Regions from separate parts of the Micromonospora sp. NPDC049102 genome, predicted to be linked through region 2. Evidence: predicted binding sites of a transcription regulator. Region 2 holds the regulator's gene; each other region holds the start of a gene.

Region 1 (7,250 bases), on a different contig from region 2:
GACGCTCCGGCTTCGGGTGGGAGATCTTTGTGGTCTTGCCCTGGGAAGGGTTCTCGGTTTTACGCTGTTCGGCGCATCTGGAGTTCGGTCAGGGCGGGGATCGTGGGGTGCGGGACCCGTACGCCGGTGTCCTCGAAGCCCAGCCGCTGGTAGGCCCGGTAGGCGCGATCGTTGCCGACCACCACCTCCAGCAGCAGTTCCGGCCGGTCGCACGCCCGTGACCAGGCGGCCACCCCGTCGATCAGCTCGCCGAGCAGCCCGCGGCCCCGCCACGTCGGCGTGACGTACACGGCGTAGATCACGGTCAGCCCCGGCTCGTTCGGAGCGACCGTCCCGCCGGCGTGCCCGACGAGCCGGCCGCCCGGGTCCGCGACGAACTGCGCGTTGTGGGGACCGGTCGACGTGTAGGCCACCCGGGCGGCGAACTCGTTGTGCGGTCGGGCCGCAGCGTCCGCCAATGTCTCCAGGAAGGCCAACGGCGCGTCGGCGAGCATCTCCAGGCGCAGCGCCCGCATCCGGGCGGCGTCCTGCGGCCGTACCCGGTGAATGCGCGCCTGCCGCAGGACCGGACCGCTCGTGTCGGTGGTCATGTCCGAATGCCTACCACAGGGCCGGACGCTCACCGCGATCAACGGCGGCCAGATCGCCTACATCCGGTCAAACGCAACCATCGTCATGAATCAGTCAGCGCGTTCGAGGCGCCTTGGACCATGCCCGATTTGTGGTCGTGCGCGACCGTCACTCCTCGTGTAGCGTGCGATTTCGATCACCTCTTTCAGCGGTCGTCGTCGATCGCTGTGGCGGTGGTCCGTGGGTGTCCGGCGTGCCGGACGTCCGGGCAGGCAACGCCGCGCAGAGTGAGGGAAGTGCACCGTGGCCCAGGGTTCCGTGAAGTGGTTCAACGCCGAGAAGGGCTACGGCTTCATCGCCGTGGACGGCGGTCAGGACGTGTTCGTCCACTTCTCCGCTATCGAGATGGACGGCTACAAGGCCCTCGACGACGGTCAGCGGGTGGAGTTCGAGATCGCCCAGGGCCAGAAGGGTCCGCAGGCGGAGCACGTCCGCGTCATCGGCTGACCGGTTCCCCGATCTACCCGCCGGCGGTTCGCCCCGATCGGCTGGCGAGTCGGGGCTGCGGCGCGGACGCCCGCCCGGGAAGATCGTGAACCGTTCCAGCCGATGCTGAGGAGGGTTCATGACCGACCAGACGCCGCCACCCACCACGCCCTCCGGGCCGGGTGAGCCGGGCCCGTCCGACCCCATCCCGCCCGCCGAAGGCTCCGGCACGCCGCCCTCGTCCGGCGCGGCCCCGGGCACACCGCCCTCGCCCGGCGCGGTCCCGGGCACGCCGCCCTCGCCCGGCGTCGCGATGCCACCCGTCGGCGTGCCGCCACAGGGCTGGAACCCCGCGACGGACGCCTGGGGGCAGCCCGTCGGTCCGCCGCCGGGCTGGGACCCCGCGCAGGGAGCCTGGGGTCAGCACGCCGGGCCGCCGCCGGGCTGGACCTCCCCTCCCGTCGGCGGCTACCCGCCGGGGGTCGGCCCCTACGGCGGACAACCGTGGTACCCGGGAGCGCCGGTCGGCTGGTACCCGCCGGGTCACGGCCTCGACCCGAACGACCCCCTCGTCACTCCGCCCGGTGCCGGCATCGGTGCCTGGTTCGAGCGGTTCTGGGGCGCGCTGCGCCGGGGCTGGCGGCAGTTGGTGCCGATCATGCTGCTCACGCAGGTGTTGCCGGCGGCGGTGCTCTCGGTCATCTCGTTCGGTGTGGACCCGTCGCCCGCCTGGGAGGCGCAGGCCGAGACCAACCCGACCGGGCTCCCGGACAACTTCGCCACCGGCCTGTTGACCCTCGTCGTCGTGCTGGTCGGCGGCAGCCTGGTGATCGGCCTCGTGCAGGCGCTGGGCTGGGCCGCGGGCAGTTGGGTGATCACCCAGCAGGCGGCCGGCCGGCCCGCCCGCCTCGACGCGGCGCTGCGGTACGGCCTGCGTCGGGCGCTCGGCGTGTGGGGCTGGACGCTGCTGGTCAGCCTGCTCATCGGCGTCGGAGTCTGTTTCTGCGTGCTGCCGGGCATCTACCTGGCGTTCGCGCTGAGCATGGCCGGACCGGTCTACCTGTTCGAGCGGGACAACCCGATCGGCCGTTCGTTCCGGATGTTCCACGACCGGCTCGGGATGCTGCTCGGTCGGGTGGCCCTGGTGGGTGTCGCGGTGATCATCGGAACCATGGTTCCCGGCATCCTGGAGTCGGCCGGTACCGCCGCGTTCGGCGTGGACCCCTTCGCGTCCCCGGGCGCCGCGGTCGGGGTGGTGATGGTCATCGGCCTCACGGCGGTGCTGGCCCTGCCGGCCCACCTCGTCCAGTTGGTCGGGCTGCTGGTCACGTACACCGAGCAACGCGCGCACGAAGGGCCCGTGAACGCGGCCACACTGGCTGCGGAACTCGGCTGACCGAGCTCATCGTGCTTGCACTCGGCAGGTGAGAGTGCTAAACAAGTCATTGGCACTCGCATACCGTGAGTGCCAATGGTCGGGACGGTGGGGCCTGGTTGTGCCGGTGTGGAGACGCCGGGGCAGCACATGGCCGGTCGTCGCGGGCTATCCGGCCCGGCCGAAGGACGTCGTCGTCGCCAGGTGGCGACGTCCCAAGGTGCGTACACCAGGCGGCCCATCCGGGGCACACATCTCGGGTGGCCCGTGAGTGTCCAGGAGGACAACGCCGTATGGCCAAGATGATCGCGTTCGACGAAGAGGCTCGCCGCGGCCTCGAGCGGGGCATGAACCAGCTCGCTGACGCCGTGAAGGTGACCCTCGGCCCCAAGGGCCGCAACGTCGTCCTCGAGAAGAAGTGGGGTGCCCCCACCATCACCAACGATGGTGTGAGCATCGCCAAGGAGATCGAGCTCGAGGACCCGTACGAGAAGATCGGCGCCGAGCTGGTCAAGGAGGTCGCCAAGAAGACCGACGACGTCGCCGGTGACGGCACGACGACGGCGACCGTCCTGGCCCAGGCCCTGGTTCGCGAGGGCCTGCGCAACGTGGCCGCCGGTGCCAACCCGATGGCCCTGAAGCGGGGCATCGAGGCCGCGGTCGCGAGCGTCTCGGAGGAGCTGTCCAAGCTCGCCAAGGACGTCGAGACCAAGGAGCAGATCGCCTCCACCGCCTCCATCTCCGCTGGTGACAGCAGCGTCGGCGAGATCATCGCCGAGGCGATGGACAAGGTCGGCAAGGAAGGCGTCATCACCGTCGAGGAGAGCAACACCTTCGGGCTGGAGCTGGAGCTCACCGAGGGTATGCGCTTCGACAAGGGCTACATCTCGGCCTACTTCATGACCGACCCGGAGCGCATGGAGGCCGTCTTCGACGACCCCTACCTCCTGATCGTCAACAGCAAGATCTCGTCGGTCAAGGACCTGCTCCCGATCCTCGAGAAGATCATGCAGTCGGGCAAGCCGCTGCTGATCATCGCCGAGGACATCGAGGGCGAGGCCCTGGCCACCCTGGTCGTCAACAAGGTCCGGGGCACCTTCAAGTCGGTCGCCGTCAAGGCGCCGGGCTTCGGTGACCGCCGCAAGGCCATGCTCGCCGACATCGCCATCCTCACCGGTGGTCAGGTCATCAGCGAGGAGGTCGGCCTCAAGCTCGACGCCGTCGGCGTCGACATGCTGGGCCGCGCCCGCAAGGTCGTGGTGACCAAGGACGAGACCACCATCGTCGACGGTGCCGGTGACGCCGAGCAGATCCAGGGCCGGGTCAACCAGATCCGGGCCGAGATCGACAAGAGCGACTCCGACTACGACCGCGAGAAGCTGCAGGAGCGGCTGGCCAAGCTGGCCGGTGGCGTTGCGGTGATCAAGGTCGGCGCGGCCACCGAGGTCGAGCTCAAGGAGCGCAAGCACCGCATCGAGGACGCCGTTCGCAACGCGAAGGCGGCCGTCGAGGAGGGCATCGTCCCGGGTGGTGGCGTCGCGCTGGTGCAGGCCGGCAAGACCGCCTTCGACAAGCTGGACCTGGTGGGCGACGAGGCCACCGGTGCCAACATCGTCAAGGTCGCGCTGGACGCCCCGCTGCGGCAGATCGCCGTCAACGCCGGCCTCGAGGGCGGCGTCGTGGTGGAGAAGGTCCGCAACCTCGAGGCGGGTCACGGTCTCAACGCCGCGAACGGCGAGTACGTCGACCTGCTGGCCGCGGGCATCATCGACCCGGCCAAGGTGACCCGTTCTGCGCTGCAGAACGCGTCGTCGATCGCCGCGCTGTTCCTCACCACCGAGGCCGTCGTCGCGGACAAGCCGGAGAAGACCCCGGCTGCCCCGGCTGGCCCGGGTGGCGGGGACATGGACTTCTGAGTCCAGTTCCGACACACCGAACGGGGCGGGCCGCTGACGCGGTCCGCCCCGTTCGTCGTCAGGTGGGCAGGGGGCGCTGGTTGCGGCGCTTCTGCGCCCGGTCGTACGGCGGCAGCAGTTGGATCGGCGCGTCCACCATCTCCTGCGGTTCCTCGCTCGCCGGTTGACCGTCGGTGGTCATCTCGGCCAGTTGCTCGGCGTCGCCGTAGTCCAGTCGGTCGAACGGCAGTTGACCGGGCAGCTCGCCGACCGGTTTCCAGGTGATCGGCGGGCCGTCCTCGGTCTGGTCGTCATCCGTGGTCATGGCTGCCTCCTCTACCGAAACGGTAGGGGGCGTCGATGCCCGACGCGGGCGAATGGATCAATGTCCCATTTGCCTGTTATGACGTCGGCAGTGTCCGCCGGTACAGGAAGAAGACCCGCTCGATCCGCGCACCCGCACTGCCCGAGTAGAACGGCACCGGCCCCACCCAGCCGATCTCCGCCCGGTCCAGCCCGGCCGCACGCTGGTCCCGCAGGCAGCGCCGCAGCAGCACCCCGCCGATGCCCGAGCCCTCGGCGGCGGGCGCGGTGCCCATCGGCCCGAACCAGCTCGGCCGGGACGACCCGTAGGCGGCGAAACCCAGCACCTTGCCGGCCCGCTCCGCCAGGTGGCAGCCGGCCCCCTCGCGGCCCACCGACCCCGCCAGCTCACCGTCCCAGGCCCCACCGAAGGTGGACCGGGCGAACGCGGTCAGCGCCGGCAGGTCCGCCCGCTCCGCCCGTCGTACCGTGATGCCCTGTCCGGCCAGCCGGTCCTCGGCGGCCGTCGTCGACCGCAGCGCCGGCGACTCGTCGTACGACAGGTCCGCGGTCATGTTCCAGGCGGTCCGGTCCTGCTGGTAGCCGAGCGCCAGGGCCGCGCAGACCGCTGGTGTGTACCGCACGTCGATGCCCGGCCAGGCGTAGTACGGCGGGTTTCCGGCCAGCAGCACCTCCGTCACGCCGTGCTCGGCGAGGGCCTGCTCGGCCCGGGCGAGCAGCGCACGGCCCACGCCCCGGCGGCGCTGCCCCGGCAGTACGGCGACCAGGTCCACGTGCCCGGTGCCCGGCTCGCTCGGCGATACCGAGCCGATGAGCACCCCGACGAGATCGTCGCCCCGGTACGCCCCCAGCCCGATCACCGGCCGGTCGACGGCGGCCCGGGGCCAGAGCACGTCCACGATCGCGTCCGCCTCGGCCGCGTCCTCCGGCAGGTCGAGCGCCTGCGCGCAGAGCCGAGCCACGGTGGGCACGAGGTCCAGGTCCAGTTCGGTGACGGTGATCTCGGCGTCCATGGTCGCCGACCCTAGATCACCCGTCGCCTCCCGCCCTGCTCACCCTCGGGCGGCGCGCACGGCGGCGTACGCGTCGACCTGACCGGCACCGGTGACGTTCGCCGGGCCCCCGCAGGCGTCACTGGGATTGCGTGAGCGGTACGTGGGCTCGGCCGGCGTGGCGGTGTCCCGCAGGATCTGCCGGGTCCGGGGCAGGTCGCCGATCAGCGTCGGGTTCGCCGACCACATGAGCGCCACCACTCCCGCCACCTGCGGGGTCGCCATCGACGTGCCGTCCAGCGCCGCGTACCCGCCGCCGGGCATGGCCGACACCACGCCCACGCCGGGCGCCAGCACGTCCGGCTTGCCCGCGCCACCGGGCACCGGCCCGCGCGAGGAGAACTCCGCCACCCGGCGCTGCGCGTCCACCGCGCCCACGGTCAGCACGTTGGCGTACGGCGCGGGCGCGTCGTCGATCGACGCGCACCACGGGCCGGTGTTGCCGGCGGCGGCGACCACGAAGATGCCGGCCGCGTCGAGCGCCGTGGTGGCCGGGAGCAGCGTGTCCCGGTCGCAGCCCTCGATCGAGGGGCAGCCCCACGAGTTGGTCAGCACCTGCGGGGCGCGTTCGGGCCGGCCGTCGGTGAACGGGTCACCACCGGTGGGGAAGGGCGCCAGCATGAACTGGAGGCAGTCCAGGTAGTGCCCCGGGCTGCCCAGGTTGCGGTCCAGGTTGACGCAGCCCACCCACTGCGCGTCCGGTGCCACGCCGATGCCGTCCCGCCCGACCGCGCTGCCCACCGTGTGGGTGCCGTGCCCGCCCTGGTCGTTCGGTGCCCGGGTGCCGTCCCACGGGTCGTACCAGGAGTCGTCGCCGCCCCGGAACCCGGCCCGCAGCGCCGGATGGCCGCCGTCGACGCCGGAATCGGAGCTGCCGACCACGATTCCCCTGCCGGTCACCCCGAGCTGGGACCAGACCCGGTCCGCGCCGAGTTGCCGGATGTTCCACTCCGGACCGGTGGGCGCCGGCGAGGTGCCGCGGGTCTGCCCCGCCGGGGCGGGTAGCGGCCGGAGGCGCTGGCTGACCAGTACCCGGGCCACCTCGGGCCGTCGGGCGAGCCAGGCGCGCACGGCTGGGCCACCGTCCACCTCGACCGCGTTGACCAGGTAGTACGGCACCGGGTCGAGCCGTAGACGCTCCGCGGTGCGGCGCAGGTCGGCCTGGGTGCGGTCGGCGGTCGTCACCAACCGCCGGTAGACCTCCGCCGCCCGGGCGTCCCGTCCGGCCTGCCCGGGTGCGCCGGCCGGGATGCCGCTCAGGTCGGCCTGCTCGCGCAGCACCACCAGCAGCCGCTCGCCGTACAGGCCGGGTTGACCGGGCCCGACGTCGACCACCGCGAACGCCACCAGCAGCACCAGGGCGGTCGCCGCCGCCACCCGACGGCTCGGGACACGGGCCGTCGGCCGGGCGAGCAGCACCGCGTACCCGATGGCCACCAGGACGGCCACGGCGAGCCCGGCGGCGGCGGCCGCCGCCACCCAGAACGGCACGTCGCGGGTGCCGACCAGGAGCAGAGTGATCTCCTCCGGGTCGGTGAACGCCAGCGG
Region 2 (7,250 bases):
GCCGCCCAGCACCTGCGGGCGCGGGGCGGCCGGATCGTCAACGTGTCGTCCCGGGGCGCGTTCCGCGGTGAACCGGAGCAGCCGGCATACGGCGCCAGCAAGGCGGGGCTGAACGCGCTGGGCCAGTCCCTCGCGGTGGCGCTCGCGCCGTACGGCATCACGATCGCCACGGTGGCGCCGGGCTTCGTGGCGACCGACATGACGACCGAGCACCTGCGCGGCGAGCGGGGCGCGGCGATCCGGGCGCAGAGCCCGTTCGACCGGGTGGCCCGGCCGGAGGAGATCGCGGCCGCCGTGCACTGGCTGGCCTCACCCGAGGCGGAGTGGGCCTCCGGCACGATCGTCGACCTCAACGGGGCCTCCTACCTGCGCAGCTGACCGCCGCAGACCGGTCGGGTCAGGTGCCGACCCCACCGACGACCGGGGTCTCCCCCACCTGCTCATCGCGTCCTTTGCGCGGGCACGACCCACCGCAACCACAACCGGGTCGGACACGACCCACCGCAAACAGAGCTGGGTCTACCAGCGGCCGAGGCGAGTGGCGAGCACGCTGAGCGCGGCCACGCCGGCCGTGGAGGTACGCAGCACCTCCGGCCCGAGTCGTACCGGCCGGCCGCCGGCCTCGCGGAAGGCGGTCAGCTCGGCCGGGGCGATGCCACCCTCCGGGCCGATGACCAGGACGATCTCACCGGCGGGGGGCAGCTCGGCGGTGGTGAGTCGCTCGTCGGCCTCCTCGTGCAGGACGAACCCGGCGGCGGCACCGGCGATCCGGCGGGCCACCGTGGCGGTGGACTCGTCCGGCGCGCCGGCCACGACCGGCAACCAGGGCCGGCGGGCCTGCTTCGCGGCCTCGCGGGCGGTCGCGACCCACTTCTGACGGGCACGTACGCCCCGGTCGCCGCGCCACTGCGTCACCGAACGCGACGCCGCCCAGGGCACGATCTCATCCACCCCGACCTCGGTCATCGCCTGCACGGCCAGCTCGCCCCGGTCACCCTTGGCGATGCCCTGCACGGTGACGATCCGGGGTACGGGCGCGTCCGCGTACCCCCGGGAGGTGACGGCGACCTCCAGGCTGCCCCGGCCGACGGCGGTGACCACGGCGGCGGCCGTGCCACCCCGGCCGTCGGCGAGCAGCAGCTCCTCGCCGACCCGCAGCCGCTGCACGGTGGCGGCGTGGTGCCCCTCGGGGCCGTCGAGCGTCAACGCGTCGCCGGTGGGCAGCGCGTCGACCAGGAACAGCGGCGCGGACACGTCAGGCGTGGCCGTTGAACGCGTCGCGCATCCGGGAGAAGAAGCCGCCCTGCTTGGTCAACTCGGCGACCTCCTCACCCCGGGTCTTGGCGAAGTCGCGCAGCATCTTCTCCTGGTCGGGGTCGAGCTTGGTGGGCGTCCGGACGTCGAGGTGCACGTAGAGGTCGCCCCGGCCGGTGCCGCGCAGGTGCGGTACGCCCCGGGCGCGCAGCCGCAGCGTGCTGGCCGGCTGGGTGCCGGCCTTGACGTCGACGATCTCCTCGCTGTCCAGCGTCTTGATGGTGAGCCGGGTGCCCAGCGCGGCGGCCGTCATCGGCACGGTGACTCGGCAGTGCAGGTCGTCGCCCTTGCGGGAGTAGACGTCGTGCGGCCGCTCGTGGATCTCCACGTAGAGGTCGCCGGCGGTGCCACCGCCCGGACCCACCTCACCCTGCTGGGCCAGCCGGATCCGCATGCCGTCCTCGACACCGGCCGGGATCTTGACGGTCAGCGACCGGCGGGTGCGTACGCGACCGTCGCCGGCGCAGGTGGGGCAGGGGTGCGGGATGGTGGTGCCGTAGCCCTGGCAGACGGTGCACGGCCGGGCCGAGACCACCTGCCCGAGGAAGGTGCGCTGCACGGACTGCACCTCGCCGCGGCCACCGCACGCCTCGCAGGTCGCCAGGTGGGTGCCGGCCGCGGTGCCCGCGCCCGAGCAGGTGGTGCAGAGCACAGCGGTGTCGACGGTGATCGGGGCCTCGACGCCGAACGCCGTCTCGTGCAGGTCGAGTTCGAGGCGCAGGATCGCGTCGGCACCCGGACGGGTCCGTGGACGCGGCCCACGGCCGGCGCCGCCTGCGGCACCACCGAAGAAGGCGTCCATGATGTCCTGGAAGCCGACGAACGGGCCGGCGCCGCCCGGACCACCCGGGCCGCCCGCGCCCCCGCCTCCCGGGGCGAGCGGGTCGCCACCCAGGTCGACGATCTGCCGCTTCCGATCGTCCGAGAGGACCTCGTACGCGGCGTTGATGTCCTTGAACTTCTCCTGGGCCTCCGGGTCCGGATTGACGTCCGGGTGGAACTGGCGCGCCAGCTTGCGGTAGGCGCGCTTGATCTCGTCATCGGAGGCTTCCCGGCTGACACCGAGGATGCCGTAGTAGTCCCTGGCCACTGCGTTCCGTGTCCTCATGTTCGTCTCGCGTTGCGCCGACCGGCGGCCGCAGCCGGCCGTCGGCCCTGACTGGTCAGTTCTGGGCCAGCAGCTCGCCCACGTAGCGTGCCACGGCGCGCACCATGGCGATGTTGCCGGGGTAGTCCATCCGGGTGGGCCCCAGCACCCCCATGCCGCCCAGGATGGTGGCCCCCGGGCCGTACCCGGTGCTGACCACCGAGGCGGCACGCAGGTTGTCGAACTCGTTCTCGTCGCCGATCAGCACACGGGTCGTGCTGGGTTCGGTCTCACCGATGAGCTTGAGGAGCACGACCTCCTCCTCCAGCGCCTCCAGGATCGGCCGCAGCGAACCCTGGAAGTCGAGCAGACCACCCCGGGTCAGGTTGGCGGTGCCGGCCAGGGCGATGCGTTCCTCGTGCCGCTCGACAAGCGTCTCCAGCAGGACGGTGGAGAGCGTGGTCATGGCGGGGCGCAACTGCACCGGCGCCTCCTCGACCAGCGCCTGCACCAGGGGAGGCGTGTCCGACAGGCGCTCACCGGCGAGCTTCTCGTTGACCAAACGACGCAGGTCGGTGACGTCCTCGGCGGGCACCGGCCCCGGCAGCTCCACCAGCCGCTGCTCCACCCGGCCGGTGTCGGCGATCATGACGAGCATCAACCGGGTGGTGGAGATCGGCACCAGCTCCAGGTGTCGTACCGAGGAGCGGGCGAGGCTCGGGTACTGCACGACAGCCACCTGGCGGGTCAGCTGGGCGAGCAGCCGTACGGTGCGGTGGACCACGTCGTCGAGGTCGACGGCGCCGACGAGGAAGCGCTCGATGGCGCGCCGCTCGGCCGGGCTGAGTGGCTTGACCCGGGACAGCCGGTCGACGAAGAGCCGGTAGCCACGGTCGGTGGGCACCCGGCCGGCGCTGGTGTGCGGCTGCCGGATGTAGCCCTCCTCCTCCAGCACGGCCATGTCGTTGCGGACCGTCGCCGGGGAGACCCCGAGCTGGTGCCGCTCGACGAGCGCCTTGCTGCCGACCGGTTCCTGGGTCGAGACGTAGTCCTCGACGATGGCGCGGAGCACGGCGAGCTTCCGGTCGTCCAAACCCATCCTCCGCACCTCCTGTCGCACGTCGGCCCGCCGGCCCATCCGGGCCGACCGGCCGTCCTGGCACTCGACTGTAACGAGTGCCAGTCTACGTCGGCGCCCCCGCCGACGCGATGATCAAGGTCGTCGCCGTCCGTTCCGTCGGGCCGGCCCGACGGAATCGCACTGGTGCGACATTGCCATCGGCACCTACCGTGACAACCATGACTGAACCACCTCGCCCTCCCGGCGCGGGAGACCCCGGCGGTTATCCGCCGGAGCCGACCTCCCCCGGCTCGTCCTACTCGGGCGAGCCGCCCACCGCACCACTGTCCGGGGCACCCGGCCCGGGCGGCTATCCCCCGGCCGGTGGCTATCCGCCGCCCACCGGTGACCAACCGCCGTCGGGCGGCTACCCTCCGCCGGGCGGCTACCCTCCGCCGGGTGGCGCGACTGGCGGCTATCCGACGGGCGGCGCGTACGGCGGCGCCGGCGGCGGTTACGCCAACAACGAGGACAAGACCTGGGCGTTGGTCGCGCACTTCGGTGGCGCGGCCGGCATGATCATCAGCGGCGGCGTGCTCGGCTGGATCGCTCCGCTGGTGGCACTGCTGGCCCGGGGCAACCAGTCCCCGACCGTCCGGGCGCACGCCGTGTCGGCGCTCAACTTCCAGCTCATCTGGTCGATCGTCGGCCTGGTGGGCTGGGTGCTGTCCTGCATCCTCATCGGCTTCATCGGCGTTGCGGCGGCCGTCGTCCTCGGGGCCGTGTTCGGCATCATCGCCGGCATCAAGGCCAACGAGGGCAGCCAGTACCGCTACCCGCTCTCGGCCAACCTCGTCAAGTGATCCGGGCCGGCCGCTCCCCCGGCCGGTCCCGGCACGTCAGGGCAGCAGGTCGCGCACGACAGCGTCGGCGAGCAGCCGGCCGCGCAGGGTGAGCACCGCGCGGCCGGCGGCGTACCTCCCGGCGTCCAGCAGGCCGTCGGCGAGGGCCCGCTCGGCGCCGGCCCGGCCGGCGGCGTCGAGCACTCCCAACGGCAGGCCGCTGGCGAGCCGCACCCGGAGCATCACGTCCTCCATGTGCGCCTCGTCGGCGGTGAGCACCTCGCGGGCCAGGCCGGGTGACGCGCCGGCCGCCAGCCGCTGGGCGTACGTCGTGGGGTGTTTCACGTTCCACCAGCGCACCCCGCCGACGTGGCTGTGCGCGCCTGGCCCGAGGCCCCACCAGTCGGCGCCGGTCCAGTAGAGCAGGTTGTGCCGGCACCGGGCTGCCTCGGTGCGCGCCCAGTTCGACACCTCGTACCAGGACAGGCCGGCCGCGTCGAGGGCGGCCTCGGCGGCCAGGTAGCGGTCCGCCGCCACGTCGTCACTGGGGTACGGCAGCTCGCCGCGCCTCATCCGGGCGGCGAGCCGGGTGCCGTCCTCCACGATGAGGGCGTACGCGCTGACGTGGTCGACCCCGGCGGCGACGACCTGCTCCAGCGTGGCGGCGAAGTCCTCGGCCCGCTCCCCCGGGGTGCCGTAGATCAGGTCCAGGTTGACGTGCTCGAACCCGGCCTCGCGCGCCTCCCGGGCGGCGGCCGTGGCCCGGCCGGCGCTGTGCTTGCGGTCCAGGATCGCCAGCACCCCCGGCGACGCGGACTGCATGCCCAGCGAGATCCGGGTGTAGCCGGCCGCCCGCAGCCGCCGCAACGATTCCGGGGTGACCGACTCGGGGTTGGCCTCGGTGGTCACCTCGGCGTCGGCGGCGAGCCCCCAGGTGCGGTCGATGCCCTCGAGGATGCGGGCCAGGTCGTCGGCGGGCAGCAGGGTGGGCGTGCCGCCGCCGACGAAGACGGTGTCGACACGCGGCGGCGGGTTGTCCCCGAGCACCCGGGAGGCGAGCGCCAGCTCGGCCAGCACGGAGTCGGCGTACGACTCACGGCTGACGCCTCCGCCCAGCTCGCTGGCCGTGTACGTGTTGAAGTCGCAGTAGCCGCAGCGGCTGGCGCAGAACGGCACGTGGACGTACACGCCGAAGCCGCGCGCGCCGACCGCCGTGGTGGCGGTGGCGGGCAGCGATCCGTCGACGGGGACGGTCTCACCATCTGGAAGGACGCCGGGCATGGCCACTAGTGTGCCCGGCATGACCTCTCCCGACGTCCTCGTGCGGGTCGCCACGGCCCGTGGGGTGACCACCCTCACCCTGGACAGCCCGCACAACCGCAATGCGCTCTCCACCGCCCTGATGACCCAGTTGCTGGCCGGGCTGGCGGACGCGGTGGCCGACGACGCGGTCCGGGTGATCGTGCTCGACCACACGGGCCCGGTCTTCTGCTCCGGCGCGGACCTGAGGGAGACCGCCGCGGCGTACGCCAGCGGGACGGTGCCCGCCGGCATGCTGGGCGACGTGCTCGCGGCGCTCTGGGAATGCCCGAAGCCGGTGCTCGCGCGGGTCGCCGGGCCGGCGCGGGCGGGCGGGCTGGGCCTGATCGCCGCCGCCGACCTGGCGGTCTGCGCCGACGAGGCGACGTTCGCGTTCACCGAGGTACGTATCGGGGTGATCCCGGCGGTCATCTCGGCGACCGTGCTGCCCCGGCTGCACCCCCGCGCGGCGGCCGAGCTGTACCTGACCGGGGACACCTTCGACGGGCGTCGTGCCGCCGCGGTCGGACTGGTCACGGCCTCGGTGCCGGCCGAGGAGCTGGACGACGCGGTGCGCGGCTACTGCGACTCCCTGGTACGCGGCGCGCCCGGCGCGCTGGCCGGCGCGAAGGAGCTGCTGCGCCGGCCGACGACCGACGAGCTGCGCGGCGACCTGGCCCGCCTCTCCGCCCTCTCGACGGGTTACTTCCTGTCGGAGGAGGGTCGCGAGGGCGTCACCGCGTTCCGGGCGAAGCGGACACCTCGATGGGTGGCCGCCCTGGACGGTGGTTCCGCCGATGATGCCGGGTAGGACCGGGGGCGTCGGCCGGTTGCGGTGACCGACGGGGTGCCCGTGCCCTCCGCGCCCCCTTTGCTCTGCATGAGGGGGCGGGTCGGAGCCCCGCCCGGAAGCGGCGGCGCCCCGAGATCGGTCATTCCGATGACGCCGGCGTTCGCCGCCGTGTGCCCGACCATCGGCGGGACGTGACCGGCGATCATCCCGGCCATCGAGGCGGCGTTGATGATGACGCCGCCGCCGCGCCGGACCAGGTGCGGCCAGGCGAACGTCGACACGAGGTACGGAATGTCGAGTTCGCCGGCGATGGTGTACCGCCAGTCCTCGACCGAGAAGTCCGGCAGCGGGCCGAAGCGCAGCGCGGCCGCGTCGTTGTAGACCACGTCGAGCCCCCCGTAGGCGGCCACGGCGTCCCCGACGAGCGTGCGGGCCTGTTCCGGGTCGGTCAGGTCGACGGGCGCGATGCTCGTCATCTCTCCGCCTGCGGCCCGGACGAGGTCGACGGTCTCGTTTTGCCGTCGACCCCCATCGAACTCCTCCTCAGCTGTCCACGACCCGTCCCGATTGACGTGTCAGCCGGGAAAGTCCCTGACCAGCGAATCTCCTCCGGTCATTGACGCATGGTGACGCGCCAGACACACTCGATCGGCCCTTCTGCGAAATCCGCAGGTGAGATCGGGCCCGGAGCGGGAAGGTCCCGATCGGTACGCGACGGCCGAGCCAACCCCGAAACGGTCCGGACGACCCGGACGACACCAACGGGGACGTACGCTTGTCGAACTGTCGATGAGGGGGTGTGGGTGCGAACTCGGGCAGCCGTGGCTGGTGGAGTGGTGCTGATCCTCGTCGCCG
Region 3 (7,250 bases), on a different contig from region 2:
TCGCGCAGACGAACCGGGACACACCGCCGTACGACGGTGTGCCCCGGAACAGGTGTCGCTACGGGTCAGAAGCCCGGACCGTGCTGGTGGCCGTGGCCGTGGCCGTGCCCACCACCGGCGGCCGGCTCGGGCTGCTCCGGCTTCTCCACCACGAGGCTCTCCGTGGTGAGCAGCAGGCCGGCGATCGACGCGGCGTTGGTGACGGCGTTGCGGGTCACCTTGACCGGGTCGATGATGCCGGACTTGACCAGGTCGCCGTACTCGCCGGTGGCAGCGTCGAGGCCGTTGCCCCACTGCATGCCGGCGACCTTCTGGGTCACGACGTAGCCGTCGTGGCCGGCGTTCTGCGCGATCCAGCGCAGCGGCTCGACCAGCGCCTTGCGCACGATCGAGACGCCGACCTTCTCCTCGCCGGTGAAGCCCAGGTCGTCGTCGAGCACGGGGAGGATCTGCACCAGGGCGGCGCCGCCGCCGGGCACGGTGCCCTCCTCGACCGCGGCCTTGGTCGCCGCGATGGCGTCCTCGATGCGGTGCTTGCGCTCCTTCATCTCGACCTCGGTCGCCGCACCCACCTTGATCACGGCGATGCCGCCGGAGAGCTTGGCCAGCCGCTCGGCCAGCTTCTCCCGGTCCCAGTCGGAGTCGGAGGCCTCGATCTCCTTACGGATCTGGGAGACCCGGTCGGCCACGTCGGCCTTCTGGCCACCGCCGTCGACGATCGTGGTGTTCTCCTTGTCGACCACGACGCGCCGGGCGGTGCCGAGCACCTCCAGGCCGACCTGGTCGAGCTTGTAGCCCAGCTCCGGGGCGACCAGCTCGGCGCCCGTGGAGATCGCGATGTCCTGGAGCATGGCCTTGCGCCGGTCGCCGAAGCCCGGGGCCTTGACCGCGCAGACCTTGAGAGTCTTGCGCAGCGAGTTGACCACCAGGGTGGAGAGCGCCTGCCCGTCCACGTCCTCGGCGATGATCAGCAGGGGCTTGCTGTTCTGCAGGACCTTCTCCAGCAGCGGCAGCAGCTCCTCGATCGCCGAGATCTTCTGGGTCGTGACCAGGATGTACGCGTCCTCAAGGACGGACTCCTGACCCTCCAGGTCGGTGACGAAGTTCGGCGAGATGAAGCCCTTGTCGAACTGGAGACCCTCGGTCACGTCCAGCTCGGTGGTGAGCATCGAGCCCTCCTCGACGGTGATGACACCGTCGCGGCCGACCCGCTCCATCGCCTCGGCGATCAGCTCGCCGATGGTGGCGTCCTGCGCGGAGATCGTCGCCACGTTCGCGATCGACTCCTTGCCGGTGACCTCGGCGGCCCGGCCGAGCAGCGCCTCGGAGACCTTGGCGGCCGCCGCGTCGATGCCCCGCTTGAGGCCGGCCGGGTTGGTCCCGGCGGTCACGTTGCGCAGGCCCTCACGGACCATGGCCTGCGCCAGCACGGTCGCGGTGGTGGTCCCGTCGCCGGCGACGTCGTTGGTCTTGGTCGCCACCTCCTTGACCAGCTGCGCGCCGAGGTTCTCGTAGGGGTTGGTGAGCTCGATCTCCTTGGCGATGGTCACGCCATCGTTGGTGATCGTCGGCGCACCGAATTTCTTGTCCAGGACGACGTTGCGCCCGCGCGGGCCGAGGGTGACCTTGACCGCGTCAGCGAGGGCGTTGACACCGTGCTCCAGCAGGTGTCGGGCGTCGTCCGAGAAGCTGAGGATCTTCGCCATGAATGTCCCTTCGAAGCGCCGCTGCCCCGGCCCGGCGAGCCGGACCGGGGCAGCGACACTGATCGGTTGCTTACTTCTCGATGACCGCGAGGACGTCGCGGGCGGAGAGCACCAGGTACTCCTCGCCGGCGTACTTGACCTCGGTGCCGCCGTACTTCGAGTAAAGGACGGTGTCGCCGACCTGCACGTCAACCGGAACCCGGTTGCCGTTGTCGTCGACGCGCCCCGGACCGACAGCGAGGACAGTGCCCTCCTGCGGCTTCTCCTTGGCGGTGTCGGGGATCACGATGCCCGACGCCGTGGTGGTCTCAGCCTCGTTCGCCTGGACCACGATGCGGTCCTCGAGCGGCTTGATCGCAACCTTGGTCGCGGTAGTCACGGGCATACCCTCCTGGGGTACTGGTTTCGTTGCTGGCCAGCGGGGCCGACCAGCGTCAATCTGCCTCATGCCACCGGGCGGAGCCGTCGTCGCGGGTGCCGGTCCGCCTGGCGTGCGCACCCGGGTCGCGAGACCCGGAAGCTGGCACCCTCAGGGTGAGAGTGCTAATCGCAGGTTATTCCGTGGCTAGCACTCCGTCAAGGAGAGTGCCAGCACGCCGCCGTCTGTGTCGCCACAGTTCCGCCAGTCGTTACCGCAACACGCCGGTAGCCCCACGCCCCGGCGTGGCCGTCTCCCTACCGTCGGTTGCCATCACCGGTGGCCGCCGGAAGGGGAATCACGTGGCCCGGATACCGACCCTGACGTTCCTACTCGAGCAGCTACGTCGCGCACGCCAGGCGCGCGGGCTCAGCCGGGAGGAGCTGGGCAAGCTGATCAACTACTCACCGTCGTACGTGAGTGCGGTCGAGACCGGGCAGAGTCCGGTCAGACCTGATTACGACGCCCGCATCGACTCGACCCTGGACACCGGCGGTCTCTTCGTCGGCATGCTGGAGCTGATCCGCTTCCACGCCGCGCCCGACTGGTTCCGCACCTGGGAGGACGACGAGCGGAAGGCGGTGGCGCTGCGCTGGTACGACCCGACAGTGATTCCCGGCCTGCTGCAAACCGAGGGGTACGCGCGGGCGATGCTCGGCGCGGGCGGCGAGCTGACCGCCGAGGAGGTGGAGACACGGGTGGTGACCCGACTCGCCCGGCAGACAGTGCTGACCGCCGATCCGCGCCCGCGCCTCATCGCGGTGCTGGAGGAGCACACGCTGCGCCGGCAGCTCGGCGACCCGAAGATCATGTGCGAGCAGCTACAGCACCTGCTGACGGTGGGCACCGAGCCGAACGTGCAGGTTCGGCTCGTGCCGACCGACACCCCTGGCACGTCGGGCTCAACGGCCCGTTCATCCTGGCCCGGCTCGACAGCGGGGCCGAGCTGGCTCACCTGGACAACCAGCTCCGGGGGCAGACCGTGGACGGCCCGAACGACGTTGCCGCCCTGGAGCGCCACTGGGAGACTGTGACAGGCGAAGCGCTGCCGTGCCGGCAGTCCGCCCGGCTGATCGAGGAAGTGGTGCAGACATGGACCTGACCCACGCCACCTGGCGCAAGTCCTCCCGCAGCAACAGCAACGGCGGCGCCTGCGTCGAGGTCGCCGACAACCTGCCCGGCCTGGTCGCCGTGCGCGACAGCACGGACCCGGCCGGGCCGGCCCTCACCTTCACCCCGACGAGCTGGCGGGCCTTCGTCGCCGCCACCCCCACCGACTGACACCACCGTCCGGGCAGCCAACCCGGGCCGGGACAATGACCGGGTGGATCTCGATCAGCTGGCGGCGCTGCGTACCCCCGAGGGGTCGGCCGCGCTCACGGCGGCGGCCGGGCTGGCCGGCGGTGATCCGCTGGTCGCGGCGTCGGCGCTGCGCGCGGCCGGGGTGCCGCCGACGTTGGCCGCGGCGGCGCTCACCCAGGCGGAGCTGCGGCACCGGGCGGTCGGCAAGTTCGGTCCGGTCGCCGCCGGGATGTTCCTCACCCGCCCCGGCCTGGAGCAGGCCACCCGCCGGGTGGTCGCCGACAGTCGGGCCGCCCGGTTGTCCGCGGCCGGTGTGCGCACCCTGGCTGACCTCGGGTGCGGCCTCGGCGCGGACGCGCTGGCCGCCGCCCGTGCCGGCATCCGGGTGCACGGGGTGGAGGCCGACCCGGTGACCGCGGCGATGGCCGCCGCCAACGCCACGGCGGCCGGGCTGACCGAGTTGTTCACCGTCGAGTGCGGGGATGCCACGGCGTTCGACGTGTCCCGGGTCGACGGGGTCTTCTGCGATCCGGCCCGCCGCAGCAGCGGTACCGGTCGACGGATCTTCGATCCGCGCGCCTACTCGCCACCGTGGGACTTCGTCACCGGGCTGGCCGAACGGGTACCGCGCACAGTGGTGAAGGTGGCGCCGGGCCTGGACCACGCGCTCATCCCGGTCGGCGCGGAGGCCGAGTGGGTCAGCGTGGACGGCGACCTGGTCGAGGCCGCCCTCTGGTGCGGGGAGTTGGCGGAGGTGCCCCGCCGCGCCACGCTCTACCGCCAGGAGGGCGGCGAGACCCGCCGCCACCAGCTCACCGGCTCGGGTGCCGACGAGGCGCCGGTCGGGCCACCCCGGCGCTACCTGTACGACCCGGACCCGGCCGTGGTCCGCGCGCACCTCGTCGCCGAGTTGGCCGCCGACCTGGACGCCAACCTGGGCGATGCGAGCATCGCCTACCTCTACGCCGACCAGCCGACCCGCACCCCGTACGCGCGCTGCCTGGAGATCACCGACGTGCTGCCGTTCTCGCTCAAGCGACTGCGGGCACTGCTGCGCGAGCGCCGGGTGGGCCGGGTGGAGATCCTCAAGCGGGGTTCCGCGCTCACGCCGGAGCAGCTCCGGCGAGATCTGCGACTGGCCGGCGACGCGGCGGCGAGCCTGGTGCTCACCCGGGTCGCCGGCGCACCGACAGTGCTGATCGCTCGGCCGGTGAACTAGCGTCGCGGGTGTGGCAGGACAGGTCACCGGCGAGCGTGCGGCGCTGGCAGACCGGCGGTCGCCGAGCGGGCCACCGGCTGCGTACGCGGTGGGATCAGCCCGCTCGGGCAGCGCAAACGACTGCCGACCGTGCTTGACGAATCCGCACTGGACCTTCCGACGATCTACGTCTCGGGTGGTCGGCACGGTCTGCAACTCGAACTGGCCGCGACGGATCTGGTGGCGCTGACCGACGCCCGTACCGCACCGTTGCAGACCCGCTGACCACAGTCGTTACGTCGACCACGCCGTGGGATACCCGCGGAGTAACAGTCGCGTTGCTGAATTGTTATCGCTGCCAACAAACTAGGCACCGGAGCGGTCTTGTGGAGGCGGTGTGACGCGCAATACGTTGCCGGACACAACAAAAACAACACCTCCCCCACCCCCGAAAGGACCCTGCACATGCGTAAGGGGATCCTCACCATCGCCGCCGTGGGCCTGCTCACAACCGGCGGATTGACCGCCTGCAGCGACGACTCCGGCACCGGCTCGGCCGACTCCAAGAAGACTCCCAAGATCGGCGTGATCCTTCCGGACAGCAAGTCCTCCCCCCGCTGGGAGACGGCGGACCGTCGCTTCCTGGAGGAGGCGTTCAAGGCCGCCGGCGTCCAATACGACATCCAGAACGCCCAGAACGACAAGGCCGCATTCCAGACCATCGCCGACCAGATGATCACCAGCGGCGTCACCGCCCTGATGATCGTCAACCTGGACTCCGGCACCGGCAAGGCCGTGCTCGACAAGGCCAAGTCGCAGGGCGTCGCCACCATCGACTACGACCGGCTCACCCTGGGCGGCTCGGCCCAGTACTACGTCAGCTTCGACAACGAGGTCGTCGGCAAGCTCCAGGGCGAGGGCCTGTCGAAGTGCCTGACTGAGAAGAACGCCAAGAACCCCGTCGTGGCGTACCTGAACGGCTCCCCCACCGACAACAACGCCACCCTGTTCAAGGCCGGCTACGACTCGGTGCTCAAGCCGAAGTTCGACTCGAAGGAATACACCAAGGGCCCGGACGACGCCGTGCCGGGCTGGGACGGCCCCACCGCCGCGACCATCTTCGAGCAGCAGCTCACCGCGACCAAGGGCAAGATCGACGGCGTGCTGGCCGCCAACGACACTCTCGGCAACGCCGCCATCTCGATCCTGAAGAAGAACAAGCTCAACGGCAAGGTGCCGGTGACCGGCCAGGACGCCAGCGTGGAAGGCCTGCAGAACATCCTCGCCGGTGACCAGTGCATGACCGTCTACAAGGCCGTCCGGGAAGAGGCCAAGGCCGCGTCCGACCTTGCCATCGCAGTGGCCAAGGGCGAGAAGAAGGACACCGGCCAGACGGTGAAGGACCCGGAGGGTGGCCGGGACGTTCCCTCGGTGCTGCTCACCCCGAAGGCCATCTACAAGGACAACGTCAAGGACGTCGTCGCCGACGGCTACGTGACCAAGGAGCAGATCTGCGCCGACGCGTACGCCAAGTTCTGCGCCGAAGCCGGCATCAGCTGACCGACGCCGCAGTACCCGCCGGGACGACCATCGCCGCCCGGCACGGGAGCACCCTCCCGTGCCGGGTGGCGCCCGCCGGACGGGCCCCGCCCCTCCCTTAAGAAGGAGACCCCGTGTCCGCGACTCCCCTGCTGGAACTCCGCGGGATCGACAAGAGCTTCGGTCCCGTCCAGGTGCTCCGCGACGTCGCCCTGAGCGTCCACCCGGGCGAAGTGACCGCACTTGTCGGCGACAACGGCGCCGGCAAGTCGACCCTGGTGAAGTGCATCAGCGGCATCTACCCCACCGACGCCGGTGAGGTCCTGTTCAACGGCGAACAGGTGCACATCGGCAGTCCCCGCGACGCCGCCACGCTCGGCATCGAGGTCGTCTACCAGGACCTCGCGCTCTGCGACAACCTGGACATCGTGCAGAACATGTTCCTCGGCCGGGAGAAGCACAGCGGCATCGTCCTGGACGAGCCGACAATGGAACAGCTCGCCGCCGAGACCCTGGCGGGGCTCTCCATCCGCACCGTCACCTCGCTTCGCCAGCACGTCTCCAGCCTCTCCGGCGGTCAGCGCCAGACCGTGGCCATCGCCAAGGCGGTGCTCTGGAACAGCAAGCTCGTCATCCTGGACGAGCCGACCGCCGCCCTGGGCGTGGCACAGACCGCCCAGGTCCTCGAACTCGTCCGCCGCCTCGCCGACAACGGCCTGGCAGTGGTGCTCATCTCGCACAACATGAACGACGTCTTCGCCGTCTCCGACCGGATCGCCGCGCTGTACCTCGGCCAGATGGTCGCCCAGGTGAAGACCACCGACATCACCCACGCCCAGGTGGTCGAGCTGATCACCGCAGGGCGCTCGGGCGGGCTCGGTCTCGCCACCGACCCGGGCAGCAACGGCGACGGCCCGCAGCCGGCCGACTCGATTTCAGGAGGCGTCCGATGACCACCACCGCCGTGCGGAAGGACGGCCCCGCGGCCGTCACACCGCCGCCGACCGTCGGGAGCCACGTCCGCAACTACGTGAGCCGGGTACGCGGTGGCGACGTCGGCGCGCTACCGGCCGTGCTCGGCCTGATC

What was found. The regulator HrcA, encoded in region 2, represses chaperone genes, less so after heat shock. The targets are predictions, from matches to a motif close to GGTTNGCACNCTCNNNNNGAGNGTGCNAACC.
Region 1: the regulator HrcA is predicted to act here: its motif matches at 2,500-2,530, upstream of groL (chaperonin GroEL).
Region 3: the regulator HrcA is predicted to act here: its motif matches at 2,225-2,255, upstream of groES (co-chaperone GroES).

Annotation. Positions count from the first base shown of each region.
Region 1 covers NZ_JBICTE010000003.1:146,973-154,222, forward strand. The annotation lists gene ACGFH9_RS05305 (GNAT family N-acetyltransferase) at 60-590, opposite strand; gene ACGFH9_RS05310 (cold-shock protein) at 874-1,077, shown strand; gene ACGFH9_RS05315 (hypothetical protein) at 1,196-2,452, shown strand; gene groL (chaperonin GroEL) at 2,725-4,347, shown strand; gene ACGFH9_RS05325 (hypothetical protein) at 4,406-4,651, opposite strand; gene ACGFH9_RS05330 (GNAT family N-acetyltransferase) at 4,728-5,663, opposite strand; gene ACGFH9_RS05335 (S8 family serine peptidase) at 5,703-7,250, opposite strand, start outside.
Region 2 covers NZ_JBICTE010000007.1:56,048-63,297, reverse strand. The annotation lists gene ACGFH9_RS10110 (SDR family NAD(P)-dependent oxidoreductase) at 1-378, shown strand, start outside; gene ACGFH9_RS10105 (16S rRNA (uracil(1498)-N(3))-methyltransferase) at 520-1,254, opposite strand; gene dnaJ (molecular chaperone DnaJ) at 1,256-2,404, opposite strand; gene hrcA (heat-inducible transcriptional repressor HrcA) at 2,478-3,500, opposite strand; gene ACGFH9_RS10090 (DUF4870 domain-containing protein) at 3,701-4,324, shown strand; gene hemW (radical SAM family heme chaperone HemW) at 4,361-5,584, opposite strand; gene ACGFH9_RS10080 (enoyl-CoA hydratase-related protein) at 5,604-6,413, shown strand; partial or broken gene ACGFH9_RS10075 (SDR family NAD(P)-dependent oxidoreductase) at 6,305-6,901, opposite strand; gene ACGFH9_RS10070 (hypothetical protein) at 7,199-7,250, shown strand, end outside.
Region 3 covers NZ_JBICTE010000001.1:352,003-359,252, forward strand. The annotation lists gene groL (chaperonin GroEL) at 66-1,706, opposite strand; gene groES (co-chaperone GroES) at 1,777-2,091, opposite strand; partial or broken gene ACGFH9_RS01655 (Scr1 family TA system antitoxin-like transcriptional regulator) at 2,427-3,226, shown strand; gene ACGFH9_RS01660 (DUF397 domain-containing protein) at 3,217-3,405, shown strand; gene ACGFH9_RS01665 (methyltransferase domain-containing protein) at 3,449-4,645, shown strand; partial or broken gene ACGFH9_RS01670 (YbaK/EbsC family protein) at 4,674-4,909, shown strand; gene ACGFH9_RS01675 (sugar ABC transporter substrate-binding protein) at 5,090-6,184, shown strand; gene ACGFH9_RS01680 (ATP-binding cassette domain-containing protein) at 6,298-7,116, shown strand; gene ACGFH9_RS01685 (sugar ABC transporter permease) at 7,113-7,250, shown strand, end outside.